One region of the Brevibacillus gelatini genome, then DNA from elsewhere that is predicted to be linked to it. Evidence: riboswitches for the same ligand, from Rfam matches in the RefSeq annotation. Region 1 holds a riboswitch; each other region holds the start of a gene.
What was found. A riboswitch is a leader RNA that binds a small molecule or an ion and turns the genes downstream of it on or off. The one in region 1 is predicted to bind S-adenosylmethionine.

Region 1 (4,207 bases):
GTCAAACAGCGCCTTGGCCCGCTCGCGGCTCCCTACATCGAACGACAGAACCGCTCCGTGGCCGCTTGCTTGCCGTTGCTGGACGAGATGCCCCGGATGGTCAGCCAGGCCCGTGTAGTAAACGCGGCTCACGCCAGGGTGCGTGGACAGCCACTCTGCAAGAATCCCTGCTGATTTGGTGCTGACGTCCAGACGCGCCTTGAGCGTTTTCAGCCCGCGCATGACGAGCCAGCAATCCTGTACGCCGAGAATCGCGCCCATGCCGTTCTGGATCAGGTACAGCTGCTCCCCGAGCGCGGCGTCTCGCGTCACGGCCAGCCCCGCAACCACGTCGCTATGGCCGCCGATGAACTTGGTCGCGCTGTGAATGACGACGTCTGCTCCCAGCTCCAGCGGCCGTTGATAATACGGTGTCAAAAACGTATTGTCGACAATGACGAGCAGCCCGTGCTCTTTCGCAATCGCTGATACCGCCGCGATGTCGGTCACTTTCAGCGTCGGATTGGACGGCGTTTCCAGATACACCCCTTTGGTCGCCGGAGTAATCGCCGCTCGCACGGCTTCTGTCTGTGTCGCATCGACAAACGTAAAGGAAATGCCCATCCTCGACAGCACGCGGGTCAAAAAGCGGAAAGTGCCGCCGTACACGTCCTCCGCAACCACGATATGGTCACCAGCCGAAAACAGCATGAACACACTGGAGATGGCCGCCATACCGGATGAAAAGGCAAATCCGCGGGCACCGCCTTCGAGAGCGGCAATCGCTTCCTCCAGCGCGTGTCTGGTCGGATTGCCGGATCGGGCGTAGTCGTAAGTGCCTGGCTGGTCGAGGTCAAACTGGTGAAAAGTGGAAGCCTGGTAAATCGGAACCGACGACGCACCTGTGAACGGATCGATACAAGTAGAGCCATGAAGAACCTTCGTTGCAAAGTTCATCGAACAGCCCCCCCAACGGCGAGACTTGCGTCCAAAGCTTGAAACAAATCTTCGATCAAGTCTTCTGGATGCTCAATCCCGACCGACAGTCTCAGCAACCGGTCACAAACGCCGACATACTCCCGCACTTCCAGCGGAATGTCAGCGTGGGTCTGTGTCGCCGGATACGTACACAAAGACTCGACGCCGCCAAGGCTTTCCGCAAAAGAGACGATGCGCAGATTTTGCAAAAACAGACCCACCTGCTCTGCAGACCGTACCCGGAATGAAACCATACCGCTAAACCCGCTTGCCTGGCTCGCCTGGATGGCATGACCGGGATGTTCTTCCAGCCCAGGGTAGAATACCTCGGCGACAGCCGGATGCTCCTGCAGCTTTTTCGCAACAGCCAGCGCGTTAGACTGATGCCGTTCCATGCGCAGTGCCAAGGTCTTCATTCCGCGTACCAACAGCCAGCTATCTTGCGGGCCCAATACCGCGCCGATGGAATTGTGCAAAAACCGGATTTTTTCCGACAACTCCTCACCCTTTGTCACAATCAGCCCTGCCAGCACATCGTTGTGGCCGCCCAAATACTTCGTCGCGCTGTGCAACACAATATCTGCGCCAAGCTCCAGCGGGCGTTGACAGTAAGGCGTCATGAACGTGTTGTCCACGATTGTCAAAAGTCCATGCTGCTTTGCCAGCGCAGCGATTTGGCGAATATCGGTAATCTGCATGAGCGGATTCGTCGGCGTCTCGACGAAGATCGCTTTCGTCTCGGCTCGCAGCGCCTTTTGCACCGCTTCCAGATCACGCAAGTCTACGTAGGTAAAAGTCAGGCCGTAACGGGACAGCACCTGCTCAAACAAGCGATACGTCCCCCCGTACAAATCGAGCGATACAATGAGATGGTCTCCCTGAGAAAACAGACCCATGACCGTATGAACCGCCGCCATTCCCGATGCGCAGGCAAAGCCCGCATCCCCTGACTCTGCCTCCGCGATCGCTTCTTCCAAAACGGTGCGGGTTGGATTGGCCGTGCGTGTATAGTCATAGCCTGTGCTCTGCCCCAATGCCGGGTGGCGATATGCGGTGGCATAGTAGACAGGGAAGCTGACCGCTCCTGTTTTCTCATCTCGGCCTACGCCTGCCTGAATCAATTTTGTCTCTAGTCTCATCGTAACTCTCTCCCTCCAATGATCTGCGAGGGGCATGAAAAAAGCCCCCTTTCCTCTGAAAGAAGGCTTTGATTACGTCACCGTAAGCAAGACCTTCTCATCTTTCAGAGTTAATCAACTCTGCAGGAATTAGCACCATTATCTCCCCGCACGCATGAACGTGCAGGTGATTGGTTGCCGGGCATCATCGGGCCAGTCCCTCCGCCTCTCTGGATAAGAAGTTTTGCTATTCAATATTGATTGACCTAATACTAAAGGATAGCGCCGTTTTTTGTCAACAGGATTTTCCCCCGTTGCGCAAAAGTCCTGCTAGGCGTTTTTCAGCGCAGTCATGACCTGATTGTCCAGCTTCGCGGCCGCATTTTTGTCGTACGTCTTTTCGTATTGCGGCTCTACGGAAATGCGCGAGCCGTAAAACATGACGTCCCGTACGGAGTCAATCGCAATCTCGACCAGGGCCAGCTTCAGCGGAACGCCTTCCAGCCGCTCGGCTTTGAGCGTCGCGCGCCCGTTGATCGCAAAAGAGGAGCCTGCCCCAATCAAGTGCAGGACGACCTGCGGTTCTTTGGCAATATTGGCGAGAATGCGCGAGCGATTATCCACAGCAAAGCGGATGAGTCCGCTGTTCACCGCCAATGCCCAGGACAAGGAACTGAGCGATGGTGCCCCTGTCTCGTGATCGACCGTGCCGAGCGTCACAAATCGCTCTTTTTGCAGAAGCGCGAACAGGTCTTCCGACAAGGTTTGGGATACGGTTTCAGCCATTCGGATGCCTCCTCGTAAACGATAGTACGTCTATTGTACCCCCCTGATCTGACATTAGGCAAACGTTTCCTTTCCGCCTTGCTTCTGCCTGTTTTTTTCCCTAAACTGGTAGAAGCAACGCCGTAACGAATAAGGAGGTTGGAAAAAGTGGCCCCTACGCCTACAGAGCAGCTGATGCACAAAATCGACCAGGTTCTCCTTGAGTTGCAGGAAGTGCGGAAAGTAAACGAGCGCATGGATAAAATTGCCATGTTTCTGGAAGATATTCGGCTCGCAGACGTCATCCAAAACTACACAGCCCCGCGCAAGCTGCTTTGGATCAATTTCCTCGCAGGGCTTGCCCGGGGTCTTGGTTTGACGATTGGAACAGCGATCGTGCTGGCGCTGCTCGGCTCACTGTTGTCGCAGTTTCTCTCGATCCCGATCCTTGGCGATTACATCCGCGAACTGGTCGAGTACGTTCAAAGCTACAGTCAGCCGTAAACAAGACTACCTGTCGTTTCTTTTGTTGTCATCGTCGTCCTTGTCATCCTCGTCGTCATCATCCCATTTGCTATCGTGCTTTTTCCAGTAGCCGTATGCCTTCCCGTTTGGATGGTTGTGGTTCTCTTGTTTCTTGTCGTCATCCTTCTTTGGCTCGGCAGCTATTTTCGTGCTCAGGGCGATGTCTGCATGCTTTAACAGCTTGTCTTTTGCATACAGTTCCAGTTGCACGGTTTTGCCGACAAACGAGCTGTCTGTATATTTGATGTTTACCGTGTATTCACCCTTGGCGTTCGGCTTGATCTCCTTTTTCTTTCCGTCCGGCGTGATGATCACCAACTTGTTTTTTTCCTTCACATCCCAGCCCTTGATCGTGCCCTTGAGCTGAATGGACTTTTTCTTCGGATCGTGCACCGCTGTTCCGGCAATGACATAAGTTGTGTCAGGTTGTTTGTCCGGGGTGTTCACCACATCGACCTTGATCGTGTTGGAGTCGACTTTTTTCCCGTTTTCATATACTTCGATCAGCGCTTCGCCGCTCACAGCTTCCGCGTGCACATCCGTTACCGTCACGCTGAAGCTGTCGACGCCATCCCACAGTTTCTTCGGCGTCGTCTCTTTTTTCACACCGTTGTAGGAGACGACAACCTTGTCCACTCCGCGCTTGACGACACCCTTCACCTGCCATTCGCCCTTTTTGGCATCGTACTTGGAAAAGGCGTAAATCAGCCTGTTTTTCTCTTCGTCAGCCTGCGGGATAAGCTTTACTTTTTCACTGTCAGCCAAAAGAGTGCCCGCGTACGCCTGCACGGTTACGTATTGAACAGAATCGGTTGTTGGCGCAACAAAGCTGACCGTAAATG
Region 2 (4,207 bases), 2.0 Mb from region 1:
ATGGACGGCTGTTACTTCTTTTTGCAGGGCGGCGATTTGTTCCACAGACATCACTGGCTGCACGGTCTCCAAAGGAGAGGTGCTGCGGAATCTGCGGAGTATTTCTTTTGCATCCTCGCGCGTGCCATAGCCGAGCGACAGACGGAACAAAAAGCGGTCCAACTGGGCTTCGGGCAGGGGATAGGTCCCTTCAGATTCAAGCGGGTTTTGCGTGGCGATCACCAGCAGCGTCGAGGGCAGCGGCAGCGTGATACCTTCGATTGTGACCTGGCGTTCTTCCATGCATTCGAGCAGGCCGGATTGTGTGCGCGGCGTTGCGCGGTTGATTTCGTCCGCGAGCAAAACGTCCGCGAACACAGGTCCTTTGCGCAGCTCAAACTCGTTCGTCCGCTGGTTGAACACGTGCAGTCCGACTACATCGGAAGGCAGCAGGTCAGAGGTGAACTGCAGGCGGTTGTACGTTCCGCCGATGGCCTGCGCCAACGTTTTGGCGAGCACGGTCTTGCCCATGCCAGGCAAGTCCTCCAGCAGCACATGCCCGCGCGCCAACAGAGCAGTCACCAGCAGGCGCACCTGCTCTGCTTTTCCTACAATTACGCGGTTGACAGAAGATAAAAGACTATCCAGAGCGGGATGGGTCATGGAAAATCTCCTTTATTATAGATAGGATTGAAAGGCGGTTGATCGGATTTTATTATACAGGGAATATCCTGTATTTTACAAATTTTCGCAAACTGATTCCACTGACGGCGGCGACGACGATGAGCGCTCCGATGGCGATGTAGAGGGGCCGAGCACCTGAAAGCTAGCAACAAACAGAAGACAGCACCCAAAAAAATAAAGCGACACGCAACCCCCATAAGAGATGCGTGCCGCTTTTTACGATATAAGCAAACCTAGTTAACAGCAGAAGCCTGAACAGCCCGTTGCAGTGCCTGCTCCAGATCGCCGATGATGTCGTCGATCGCTTCTGTGCCCACCGACAGCCGGATCAGTCCTGGCGTTACCCCGGCGGCTGCCTGTTCTTCCTCCGTCAGTTGCTGGTGCGTCGTGCTGGCCGGATGGATGATGAGCGACTTGGAATCGCCTACGTTTGCCAGATGAGAGAACAACTTCACGGATTCGATCAGTGTTTTGCCTGCCTCGACACCGCCGCGAATGCCGAAGGTGAGGATGGCGCCAGCGCCTTTTGGCAAATATTTTTGCGCAAGGGCGTAGTGGGCGTCACCTTCCAGGCCAGGGTAGCTGACCCACTCGACCGCTGGATGCGCGGCGAGGAATTGGGCTACGGCCAGGGCGTTCTGGCTGTGGCGTTCCATGCGCAGGTGCAGCGTCTCCAGACCTTGCAGGAACAGGAAGGAGTTGATCGGGGCGACGGCTGCGCCGATGTCGCGCTGCAGTTGGACGCGCGCCTTGATGATGTAGGCGAGCGGTCCGACTGCTTCCGTATAGACGACGCCGTGATAGCTCGGGTCTGGTGTCGTCAGGCCCGGGAATTTGCCGTTGTTCCAGTCAAATTTGCCGGAATCGACGATGATGCCGCCGATGGCTGTGCCGTGTCCGCCGATGAATTTGGTCGTGGAGTGCACCACGATGTCCGCGCCATGCTCGAATGGACGGCACAGGATCGGCGAAGCAAACGTGTTGTCCACGATCAGCGGAATGCCGTTTTCGTGGGCGATGTCCGCAATTGCCTGCAAGTCCGCTACGTCAATGCGAGGGTTGCCGATCGTCTCGCAGAAGACCGCCTTTGTTTTTTCATTGATGAACGCCCGGAAGTTTTCCGGATTGGACTGATCCACAAAGTGAACCTTGATGCCAAATCGCGGGAGTGTGTGCGCAAAAAGGTTGTACGTACCGCCGTAGAGGCTGCTGGATGCGACAATTTCATCCCCGGCCTGTGCGATGTTCAAGATGGAAAAGGTGATCGCTGCCTGACCGGAGGAAGTTGCCAGAGCACCGACGCCGCCTTCGAGAAGGGCCACGCGCTTTTCAAAGGCATCCTGGGTCGGATTCATGATGCGGGTGTAAATATTGCCGAACTCTTTCAAGGCAAACAGGTTGGCAGCGTGCTCCGTGTCGCGGAAGACGTAGGAAGTCGTCTGATAGATCGGAACGGCGCGCGAGCCTGTTACGGGGTCTACTTCTTGTCCACCATGGACAGCGAGGGTTTCCGGTTTCCATTGTTGCTGGTCAGACATGCTTATCTCTCCTTCATATATGGGGGATTGGGGATAAAAAAACGGAGCCATTCTCTGAGTAGAAGAAGGCTCCGGATTATACACGGGAGTGCACTCATCTCTCAGAATCTATGGATTCTGCAGGAATTGGCACCGCGCAAGGCTTGCTTGCTGGTTGCCGGGTTTCATAGGGCCAGTCCCTCCACCGCTCTTGATGAACATGTTGCTTCAATTATTGTCATAATTGTATGAAAGGCTTACGGAGCTGTCAATATTTAATTATAAGTTTTCAGGTTGGATTTTCGTGAATTCTCTCATGCTCACCCGTGGCAGGTGTCCGCAAGCAGCGCTTTTTTGCGCAAAAACAAACCATTTCTTACCCTGTCACAAATTTGTCCCTGGATCCTGGCGCTTTCGTCGCCCTCGTCGTTAGAAAATGGCATGCCCCTATGATATGATGGGAGTGGCAGAAAACGACGAAACGATTGTACATACAGGAGGAAAAACGCGATGAGTCATGGCGTGAAGGAAATGACACCGCAGGAGCTCTTGGAAAAGCTTGCTGCAAATGAAAAGCTCCAGGTGATTGATGTGCGTGAGGTGGAGGAGTGGAACGAAGGCCATATCAAAGAGGCCAAGCTGATCCCGCTCGGCTTTTTGCCGCACCGCATCGACGAGCTGGACAAGGAGCTCCCGGTGGTTTTGGTATGCCGCAGCGGTGCGCGCAGCCACCGAGCGACCGAATATTTGTCTGAACTGGGCTTTGACGCTACCAATATGGTCGGCGGCATGCTGGCTTGGCCTGGCGAGAAGGAAGTGTAAGCCGGATACGATTGCGACCGCACTGGCAATGCGGATGTTTTCGCCCAAAAAGAAACATGCGCCTTTTCGCGGGATTGCGGCGGGCGCATGAGAAAAGCAGGGGAGGAAGAAATGCGTGAGTGAGGGAGCACAGAAGCACGGGTCCGCGCTGCAGCGCCATTGGTTTACGGTGCTCGCAGGTGTGATTATCCTTGCGATTGTAGGCGTGTTGGGCTACAAATACATGGCAAAAGAGCCGATTCCCGTGATGAAGCCGATTGCCGATTTTACATTGGACAACAGTGACGGCACGTCGTATACGTTCTCGGAAGGAAAAGGCAAGGTGCGGCTGGTCGAGTTCATGTTTACCAACTGCCCTGACATTTGCCCGGCGACGACGTACAACATGTCCAAGCTGCAAGAGCAGCTCAAGGAGAAAAAGCTGTTTGGCGACGAGGTTGAGTTTATTTCCATCACCTTTGACCCGGATTTTGACACGCCAGAGGTGTTGCAGCAGTATGCGGCGAAGTTCAAGGCGGATCAGAGCGGCTGGAAGTTTTTGCGCGGCGATGCCCAGACAGTGGAAAAGGTAACGAAGGATTTCGGAGTCGCGGTATTGAAGCAGCCTGACGGTTCCTTTGCCCATACCGCCCGCATGTTCCTCGTCGACGGCGACGGAAACATGCGCCGCGCCTACGGAATGGCAGCCGACATGGACATGGAGCAGATGATGAAGGACATGGAGCAGCTTGCAGACTGAATCAGGCTGATTCCTCGAACGTAATCTGCACGACATGCTCGGTCTGATTTTCAAATTCAATATGCACAAGAAGCGCCCACCTGCGATTGCCCTCCTGGAGCAAGAGCTTGAACGTCTCTTCCGACGTGGTGGGCGTTTTTGCTGTGCGCCCGACGTGCAGGTAATCGACGATCTGCGCATGCGGATATTTTTTCATCGTCTCCTGCATCGCCAATCTGCCCCATTTGGCATACGGCGGCTGGGCGCAGGCAGGGTCGTACTGGAAGAAGAAAAGCAGCAGGCTTGCCAGGAGGGGAGTCAGGACGCTCCGGGCAAAGAGCGAGGTGACAAAGGCTGGCATGGCGTAAAACCCCCTTTTTGCGGGTGAACAAGCTTGCCATCTATTTTGAGGCCATTTTCGGATGTCATCCGTGGAAAATCTTTGCAATTTGGAAAGCGTGCGGAGGGCTAGCTCATCCTGCCGATT
Region 3 (4,207 bases), 250 kb from region 1:
GCCTTTGACCGGGATTGACATTCGCTTCACTTTTGAAAACGAGACGACGCTTTCTCTGGAAGCATCTGTGCGGACGACCGGAAGAACGGGCGTAGAGATGGAAGCGTTGACGGCTGTAAGCGCCGCTGCTCTCACCGTGTACGATATGTGCAAGGCGATGGACAAAGCAATGATAATCGGCCCGACTTGCCTGGTGAGCAAAACGGGCGGGAAAAGCGGCGATTTTCGCCGGGGAGAGAACTAGACCATGAAACAGAAATGGCAATCCTATCCGAGCAGCATTCGTCTTCTGGCGATTGCTGCGATCATTTTTTCTACAGGAATGGCTTGTATTTGGCCGCTTGTCACCATCTATATCCATGATTATTTGGGGAAGCCGCTGACCGTAGCGGGCTTTTTGCTGTTATTGAACCAGGGGGCTTTTCTGATCGGCAGCATCGCAGGCGGCATGCTGTTCGACCGCTGGGGGAAAATGCGCACGATCCTTTTTTCCTCTGTCGGCATTATTCTGATCTCTGTCGGGCTTGGCGTCACGCATGACTTCACCATGTATACGGTCTTGCTGTTGCTGAACGGACTGTTTTACGGCATGCTGTCTCCGGTCTTGAATGCGCTCGCTGTTGTGCTGTGGCCGGAAGGCGGGCGAACCGGAATCAATACGATCTACGTCGCGCTCAACGCCGGGGTGGCGGCGGGCTCTGCCCTTGGCGGTTTGCTGGCGAGCATCTCGTTTGCCTGGACGTTCTTCGGCAACGCCATCCTGCAAGTCATTGTGCTCATCATGTTCGTACTCACCCTGCCCCGTCAGCTCAAGGCAGCGGCGGACGGGTCCAGTCAGGGTGAGCAAGCCAATACGGCGGGCACTCCTGCGGCTGCCGGGCAAAGCGCTGCCCATCTGAATCCGGGTGATGCGCTTGCGCCGCTGCAGCAGCTGCCGCCGAAAAAAGTGGCGTGGGGCGCACTGCTGCTCTTGTGCAGCGGGCTTTTCATCTGTTGGATTGTCTACGTCCAATGGACAACGGTGTTGTCGACCTACATGCAGTCGCTGGGGATTTCCTTGCGTCAGTACAGCTTGCTGTGGACGATCAACGGCGGCCTGATCTTGTTCGGACAGCCGCTGATTGCCTGGGTCATTCGCCGCTTCGCCCGCACACTGCGCGCGCAAATGCTGCTCGGCTCCTACGTGTTCGTGCTGTCGATGCTGATTTTGTCGCAGACGACCTCCTACGCTGGCTTTGTCGCCGGCATGTTCATCATGACGCTCGGAGAAATGCTCGTCTGGCCGGCCGTGCCTGCCGTAGCGGCAGAGTTTACGCCACCAGGGCGCGAAGGCTTCATTCAGGGCCTGATCTCGGGCACAGGATCGGCGGGACGCATGCTCGGACCGCTGCTCGGGGCGATCATTTTCCAGCACTTCCAGGCGCAGGGGCTGTTGTACATCATGGCGGGGCTTGCCTTGCTGTCTGTCGCGCTTTTTGCCCTGCACAGCTCTTTTCAAGGCCGTACGGGAAAAGTGCCGCAGACGACCGCAGAAAAGATGTAAGCAGGAAAAAGCGGCTCGCCGCGCGAAGCATCTTGACACGTTCGGAACGCGCAATGTAGTATGAAGGAGATTAAAAACAGTATATTCCGTGTGCTTTACTTATGAAGAGAGGCGGAGGGACTGGCCCTATGAAGCCCGGCAGCGGATCTGCGCGCTCGTGCGATGCAGATGCTGTGCCAAATCCAGCAGGAGAATTCCTGACAGATAAGGACGTGACCAAGTTGATCTCCCCCTTTTTCTGTACGGAAAGAGGGGGTTTTTGTTGTACATTGGCCTAAAAAGAAAGGAACTGAAGAAAGATGCGCATCCAACCTTCCGATATGATTGATCGGCTCCCCACCCAGTTTTTTGCGACATTGGTGGCAAAAGTAAACAAAGTCATCGCGAGTGGGCATGACGTCATTAATCTGGGCCAAGGCAACCCTGACCTGCCTACGCCGCCGCACATTGTAGAAGAGCTGAAGGCGCAGGCAGAAAATCCGCTGCATCACAAGTACCCGCCATTTTCCGGCCGTCTGGAGCTGAAGCAGGCAGTCGCACACTGGTACAAGCAACAATTTGATGTGGACCTCGACCCGGAGGAAGAGGTAGCCATCCTGTTTGGAAGCAAAACCGGCCTCGTGGAAATATGCCAGGTGCTGATGAACGCAGGCGATGTGGCACTCGTACCGGACCCAGGCTATCCGGATTACTGGTCCGGCGTAGCGGTCGTAAACGGGCGGATGTCGATGATGCCGCTCACGGCAGAAAATCAGTTTTTGCCCGACTACAGCAAAATCCCGCAAGCCGATCTGGACCGTGCCAAGCTGATGTTTTTGAACTATCCGAATAACCCGACAGCAGTGAACGCTCCGTTTGAATTTTACGAAGAAACGATCCGGTTTGCCCGCAAGCACGCGATCGTCGTCTGCCACGATTTCGCGTACGGCGCGATCAGCTACGACGGCAAAAAGCCTGTCAGCTTCATGCAAGTGCCGGGGGCAAAAGAGGTGGGCGTGGAGTTTTACACGTTGTCCAAAACGTACAATATGGCCGGCTGGCGCGTAGGCGCGATGGTCGGCAACCGCGAGCTGGTAAGGCTCATCAATCTGATTCAGGATCACTACTTCGTCAGCCTGTTTGGCGCTGTTCAGATGGCGGCAGCCAAAGCGATGACCGACTCGCAGCAGTGCGTCCATGATCTGGTCGCTGTCTACGAAAGCCGCCGCAACGCGCTGTTTTCCAACCTGCACCGCATCGGCTGGCAGGCTACGCCATCGCAAGGCTCGTTTTTCGCCTGGCTGCCCGTCCCGGCAGGCTTTACTTCGGTCGAGTTCTCTGATTTGCTGCTGGAAAAAGCGCACGTGGTCGTCGCACCAGGTGTAGGCTTCGGCCCGAGCGGAGAAGGCTACGTGCGCGCCGCCCTGTTGTCGGACGAACAGCGCCTGGCAGAAGCAGTACGGCGGATCGAGCAACTGGGGCTTTTTGCAAAAACAAAATAGGAATGCAGCAGGGGACCACACTTCCTGAGGTTGGGGAGTGTGGTTTTTCTGACGCTGAGACATACAGGAATAAAAATCATTCTCAACGTTGACAGATAATGATTTTCATTATACGATGTTGTTAATGATAATTAATCTCAGCAGAAGCGGGAGGGTATTATGCGCTATCAGATTAACGGTTACACGGACATGTACACGGTGATCGCCAACGAGCGGAAAATCGGTGGAGCCATTGAAGCAGCTCAGGTTCGCCTGCGCACAGGTGAGGTTTTCACCAATGCGGTTCTCACTCGTCTGGAAATGTCCGGTGCGCATTTTTGCTCGATCGGCTTCGTGACAGAGGAAGGCAAGCGGCTGATTGTGCATGTGGACGACATCAGCATGATCGCGGACGCGCGCCACGTCAATGTATGTGAGCTTGCCAATGAATGCATGCGAAAAGAAAAGTGCGCCGAGCGCCTGAAGCGTTTGAAGCGCCTCTGTGAGCTGAACGAAGGAAGCTGTACGCCTACCTTCCAGGAAGAGGCGTTGCTTTTGGCAGAAGACATTGGCCTCGAGGAAGCGCGCTCCCATGTGGATTTGTCCTTCCTGCCGCATGCAGAAAAATCGCGGGTTGTCCGCATCGCGTAGAGTATTTCCAACCACGCTACATATTTCGCCCCTTTCCCTTTTTCGGTGGAGAGGGGCTTTTTGCGTACGCTCGACATAGTCAAAACCTATTTGCGCCATAGCTAGCGGGGATTGGACTTTGCCTGAGGTCAGTGATAAAACAAGAATAAGCAAAATCAAGGGGGAACGGGACATGGAGTATTCTTTTTCAAAATCAGTAGACGCATTATCCTCCTCGGCTGTCCGGGAAATCTTGAAGCTGACCCAAGGCAATCAAGTGCTCTCGCTCGCAGGCGGGCTGCCGGCTGAGGATTCTTTTCCGATTGCAGCGATGCGCGAAGCGTTCAATCGGGCATTTGATCTGGGTGCCAAATGTTTGCAATACGGTTTGACTGACGGATACATTCCGCTTCGCGAGTGGGTTGCCTCACGGATGAAGCAAAAACATATGAACGTTGGCGTGGACAATATGCTGTTGACCACGGGCTCCCAGCAGGCCGTCGACTTGCTGTGTCGGGTCTATCTGGACGAAGGCGACGTCGTGCTGGTAGAAAATCCGACGTATCTGGCTGCG
Region 4 (4,207 bases), 750 kb from region 1:
GACGGCATCCGCCTGGCTGGAGCGGCTGCCGGAAAAGCAGCGGCAGGTGATTTTGCTGTCGACGATGCAGCTTTCCTACGCGGAAATGGCGCAGGTGCTGGGAATCGAACTGGCAGATGTCAAGCGTTCTCTGTTTCGGGGACGGCAAAAGATGCGACAACTGTGGAAGGAGGAAGGGCTATGACGAGGCAAAACGGAGATGAGCGCGAGCAAAGGCTGCTTGCTTATTTGAGAGGGGAAGTAACGGGAGAGGAAGCGAAGCGACTGGGCGAGGAACTGACAAGCGATGAAGAGTACGCACAGAGGCTGGAACGGTTGCTGCTGGGGGAGGACAAGGGGGAAGACGACAGGGAAGAAGTCAAGTCAGCGCTTTCGCTATCGGAAGCCAGACAGCGGGCAATCGTCCGCCGGGGAAAATGGAAAAACCGGCTGACGACCTCCTTTTATGCCTTCGCGATTCCTTGCCTTGCAGGTGTGCTCTTGCTGCTTGTAAACGGCTGGGTGGGCAGGCTGATGTACGACGATTTGTTCCGGGTGGCGTGGGACATGGTCAATTTTACCCAGCCGGGCGTGAGCGTGGGCAGCAGCGGCTCGCAGGTGGGGCTGTTGTACGGCAGCATCGACATGGAACTGCGCGAGCAAGTTGGCAGAGAGGCCAAAAACGCTGGCCGCTTTCGGAGCACGAATGTACTGTGGAACGTGAGCGCCAGACCGGAGTGGACAGGTGGCGTCAGGGAGCAAAAACTGTTTTTCCGCTACCCGTTGTCATCCGGAGAACCGGAAGAAGACACGGCCTATTTGCGCACGCCTGCCTGGACAACGCTGGAAAAGCTGCCGGAGGGAACGGTATCCCAACTGGCGATCTCGTTTGACAGCTTCTTGACGTATGACCAGTACGTCAAGCTGGTTTCCCGCCATATCATCAGCGACAGCCAAGAAACGGTCTGGTTTGCCGTCGACACGGGAGTGGAGTTGAAACAGGCAGACGGAGAAGTAGGCAATCTGTTACTCGGCCCGGGGGAAGTTTGGGGCTTTGCCGAGCGGGCGCTGGATTACGGAGCAGCGCCGATTCAGGTGAACGGCGAAAGCGAGCGGCGAATGGCTGCCTTCATGGGCGAGATGAAATATTTGACCGAGCAAAAAAGCCTGGTACGCGACATGGGCTCTGCACTGCTTACGGGCGGCGATCCGCAAATCGAGGAGCGCTATCGCTATTTGCAGGAAAAAGGCTTGCGCATCTACGGCGCCGTCCTGACCGGACCGACGAAGGAGTTGCTTAGGCTCAAGGAGGAAAAGGCGATTACCGCCGCATTTGTCGGGAAAATCGACTGGTGGAACTGGGACCCCCCCGCCGCATCGGGGACACAAAAAAGCTGGTAAAGGGCGAACCGTTTTTGCAAAAAAGAATGTTGACATCCCGGAACCACAGGTTGTATGATTCAAACTAAATCAAAAACCGCATACGTTTGGATACCTTATCCAGAGAAGGTGGAGGGACTGGCCCGATGATACCCGGCAACCGACACGACGCTATGTTGACGCGAACAGCGATGAAAACAATCAGCGACGTGCACGGTGCTAATTCCTGCAGAAACAAAAGTGGTCTGGAAGATAAGGGGGACATGACACGTTATTTGTACGTGACGACAGCGACCTCTTTTCTTCGGAAAAGAGGTTTTTTGCATGGCTGAACGATATGACCAGTCTGCTGCAGATAGAGAGAGCAACGACTTAAACGAGGGGAGTAATCAATCATGGCATACCGCGCATTGACTGAACAGGAAGCAGTGGAGTACGTAAAAGGCTTGCCGGGTCTGTTTACGGAAGGGGCCGAGCTGACCAGCCGTGAAATCGGGGACGGGAATCTGAATCTGGTGTTCGATATTCAGGAACCGGCTACCGGAAAAAAAGTGATCGTGAAGCAGGCGCTTCCGTTTGCGCGCGTCGTGGGCGAATCGTGGCCGCTGACCATCGACCGCTCCCGAATCGAGAGTGAAGCACTCCGCATTCAGCACAAATACGTGCCGGATCTCGTGCCGGAGGTGTATCACTACGATCAGGAGCTGGCACTGACCGTCATGGAAAACGTCGGGGACCATACGATCATGCGCAAGGGCCTGATTGAAGGAAACCGCTACCCGCTATTCGCCAAGCAGATCGGTCGTTTTCTCGCGCACACCTTGTTCTACACATCGGATTTGGGCGCGCATCCGTACGACAAAAAAGCGCTCGTCGGAACATTCATAAATCCGGAATTATGCAAAATCACAGAAGATCTCGTCTTTACCGACCCGTACGAAAATGCGCAGACCAATAACTTCAACCCGCTGATTCACCGGGAAGTGGAAGCGATCTGGAACAACAAGCCGCTCAAGCTGGAAATCGCCAAGCTGAAATACGACTTCCTCACGCGCACAGAAGCGCTCTTGCACGGCGACTTGCATACGGGCAGCATTTTCATCACCGAGACGAGCCTGAAAGTGATCGATCCCGAATTTGCCTACTACGGGCCAATCGGCTTCGACATCGGCGCGGTCATCGCCAACCTGCTGCTCAACTACGCTGGCCAGCACGGATTGCAGGAAGACCAAGGAGAACGCGACTCGTACCGCGAATACTTGCTGGAAACGGTGGAGGATGTCTGGAACGAATTTGTTTCCCAGTTCGTTCAGCTCTGGCACAAGCAGGCAAAAGAGCGCAGCGCTCATGTCGAAGGCTTGTGGCAAAGCTACGTGAAGCGACTGATTCAGGACACGGCAGGCTATGCCGGCTGCAAAATTTTGCGCCGCGTGATCGGACTTGCGGGAGTGGCTGATCTGAACACCATCGCAGACGATGCAAAACGGGCAGAAGCCGAGCGTCTGGCGCTGGCAATCGGAGAAGCACTGATTCTCGGCCGGGCCAACGTCGAAGAATCGACAGACATCACGGACATCGTCCGCCAAGTAACTGCACGCTACTATCAGGAGGCAACGACAGTATGACAATCAGCACACAAATCACGCCAGTCAAGTGGGAAGACGACGTGCTCGTCTTGCTCGACCAGACGCGTTTGCCAGTAGAGACGATTTACTTGCACCTGACGACTGCCGAAGAAGTATGGGGCGCCATTCGCCGCCTGGAAGTGCGCGGCGCGCCGGCAATCGGCATGGCCGCAGCGTATGGATTGTACCTGGGGATTCGCGACAGCGAGGCACAGACGTACGAACAGTTTTGGCAGGAGCTGAACCGCCAGGCAGACTATCTGGGCACATCCCGCCCTACAGCTGTCAACTTGTTCTGGGCGCTCGACCGGATCAAGGCGCGCGTGGAAAAAGAAAAAGATGCTGCCCTGTCCATCGCAGAGCTGAAAGCCGCTGTACTCAACGAAGCGCTGGCGATTCAAGCGGAAGACGCGGAGGTGTGCCGGACAATCGGGGAGCATCTGCTCACGCTGCTGCAAGACGGCATGGGTGTTCTCACGCACTGTAATCCGGGGGCGCTCGCTACGGCAGCGTACGGAACCGCAACGGCTCCATTTTATCTGGCCAAGGAACGCGGCTGGGATCTGAAAGTGTACGCAGACGAGACTCGCCCCGTTTTGCAAGGCGCCCGTCTGACCGCGTATGAACTGCAGCGGGCAGGCATCGACGTCACGCTGATTTGCGACAACATGGCGGCGATGGTGATGGCGCAAGGCAAAGTGCAAGCGGTCGTCGTCGGAACAGACCGCGTGGCGGCGAACGGCGATGTCGCCAACAAAATCGGCACGTACGGGGTAGCTGTTTTGGCAAAAGCGCACGGCATTCCTTTTTACGTGGCAGCTCCCTTGTCCTCTGTCGACCTGGCAACACCGACGGGCGCGGACATTCCGATTGAGGAACGTTCGGCGGAGGAAATCACGCACGGTCTGGGCAAACAGGTAGCACCGGATGGCATCAAGGTGTACAATCCGGCGTTTGACGTGACGCCTGCCAAGTACATTACGGCAATTGTGACGGAGACGGGCATTTTCAAACCGGAAGAGATCGCAAAAAGCAAACAATAATCACGTCCATGAGCGTCTGCCAGTTCGCTGGCGGGCGCTTTTTTGCGCAAAAATGACCGTACTGCTTGCCAAATAATGGCTCGGGTCGCATAATCGAGCGTAAGCAGTCGTTTGCCCGTCTTTAGCCGCTGCATCTACATGAATACAAGGAGGGCTTTTTGCATGAGAATGATACCGATT

Region 2: another riboswitch for S-adenosylmethionine. It lies ahead of AAFJ72_RS02310 (homocysteine synthase); the one in region 1 lies ahead of AAFJ72_RS14270 (aminotransferase class I/II-fold pyridoxal phosphate-dependent enzyme).
Region 3: another riboswitch for S-adenosylmethionine. It lies ahead of AAFJ72_RS15685 (pyridoxal phosphate-dependent aminotransferase); the one in region 1 lies ahead of AAFJ72_RS14270 (aminotransferase class I/II-fold pyridoxal phosphate-dependent enzyme).
Region 4: another riboswitch for S-adenosylmethionine. It lies ahead of mtnK (S-methyl-5-thioribose kinase); the one in region 1 lies ahead of AAFJ72_RS14270 (aminotransferase class I/II-fold pyridoxal phosphate-dependent enzyme).

Annotation. Positions count from the first base shown of each region.
Region 1 covers NZ_CP154342.1:2,968,911-2,973,117, forward strand. Annotated here, with positions in the region: gene AAFJ72_RS14265 (trans-sulfuration enzyme family protein) at 1-936, opposite strand, end outside; gene AAFJ72_RS14270 (aminotransferase class I/II-fold pyridoxal phosphate-dependent enzyme) at 933-2,096, opposite strand; SAM riboswitch class I at 2,191-2,316, opposite strand; gene AAFJ72_RS14275 (pyridoxamine 5'-phosphate oxidase family protein) at 2,406-2,861, opposite strand; gene AAFJ72_RS14280 (DUF5665 domain-containing protein) at 3,036-3,344, shown strand; gene AAFJ72_RS14285 (hypothetical protein) at 3,351-4,207, opposite strand, start outside.
Region 2 covers NZ_CP154342.1:419,368-423,574, forward strand. Annotated here, with positions in the region: gene AAFJ72_RS02305 (AAA family ATPase) at 1-642, opposite strand, end outside; gene AAFJ72_RS02310 (homocysteine synthase) at 897-2,201, opposite strand; SAM riboswitch class I at 2,293-2,401, opposite strand; gene AAFJ72_RS02315 (rhodanese-like domain-containing protein) at 2,691-3,002, shown strand; gene AAFJ72_RS02320 (SCO family protein) at 3,118-3,741, shown strand; gene AAFJ72_RS02325 (YqzG/YhdC family protein) at 3,743-4,081, opposite strand.
Region 3 covers NZ_CP154342.1:3,220,048-3,224,254, reverse strand. Annotated here, with positions in the region: gene moaC (cyclic pyranopterin monophosphate synthase MoaC) at 1-244, shown strand, start outside; gene AAFJ72_RS15690 (MFS transporter) at 248-1,543, shown strand; SAM riboswitch class I at 1,640-1,754, shown strand; gene AAFJ72_RS15685 (pyridoxal phosphate-dependent aminotransferase) at 1,843-3,024, shown strand; gene AAFJ72_RS15680 (hypothetical protein) at 3,184-3,654, shown strand; gene AAFJ72_RS15675 (PLP-dependent aminotransferase family protein) at 3,827-4,207, shown strand, end outside.
Region 4 covers NZ_CP154342.1:3,719,076-3,723,282, reverse strand. Annotated here, with positions in the region: gene AAFJ72_RS17990 (sigma-70 family RNA polymerase sigma factor) at 1-184, shown strand, start outside; gene AAFJ72_RS17985 (anti sigma factor C-terminal domain-containing protein) at 181-1,380, shown strand; SAM riboswitch class I at 1,473-1,618, shown strand; gene mtnK (S-methyl-5-thioribose kinase) at 1,755-2,984, shown strand; gene mtnA (S-methyl-5-thioribose-1-phosphate isomerase) at 2,981-4,027, shown strand; gene AAFJ72_RS17970 (GNAT family N-acetyltransferase) at 4,190-4,207, shown strand, end outside.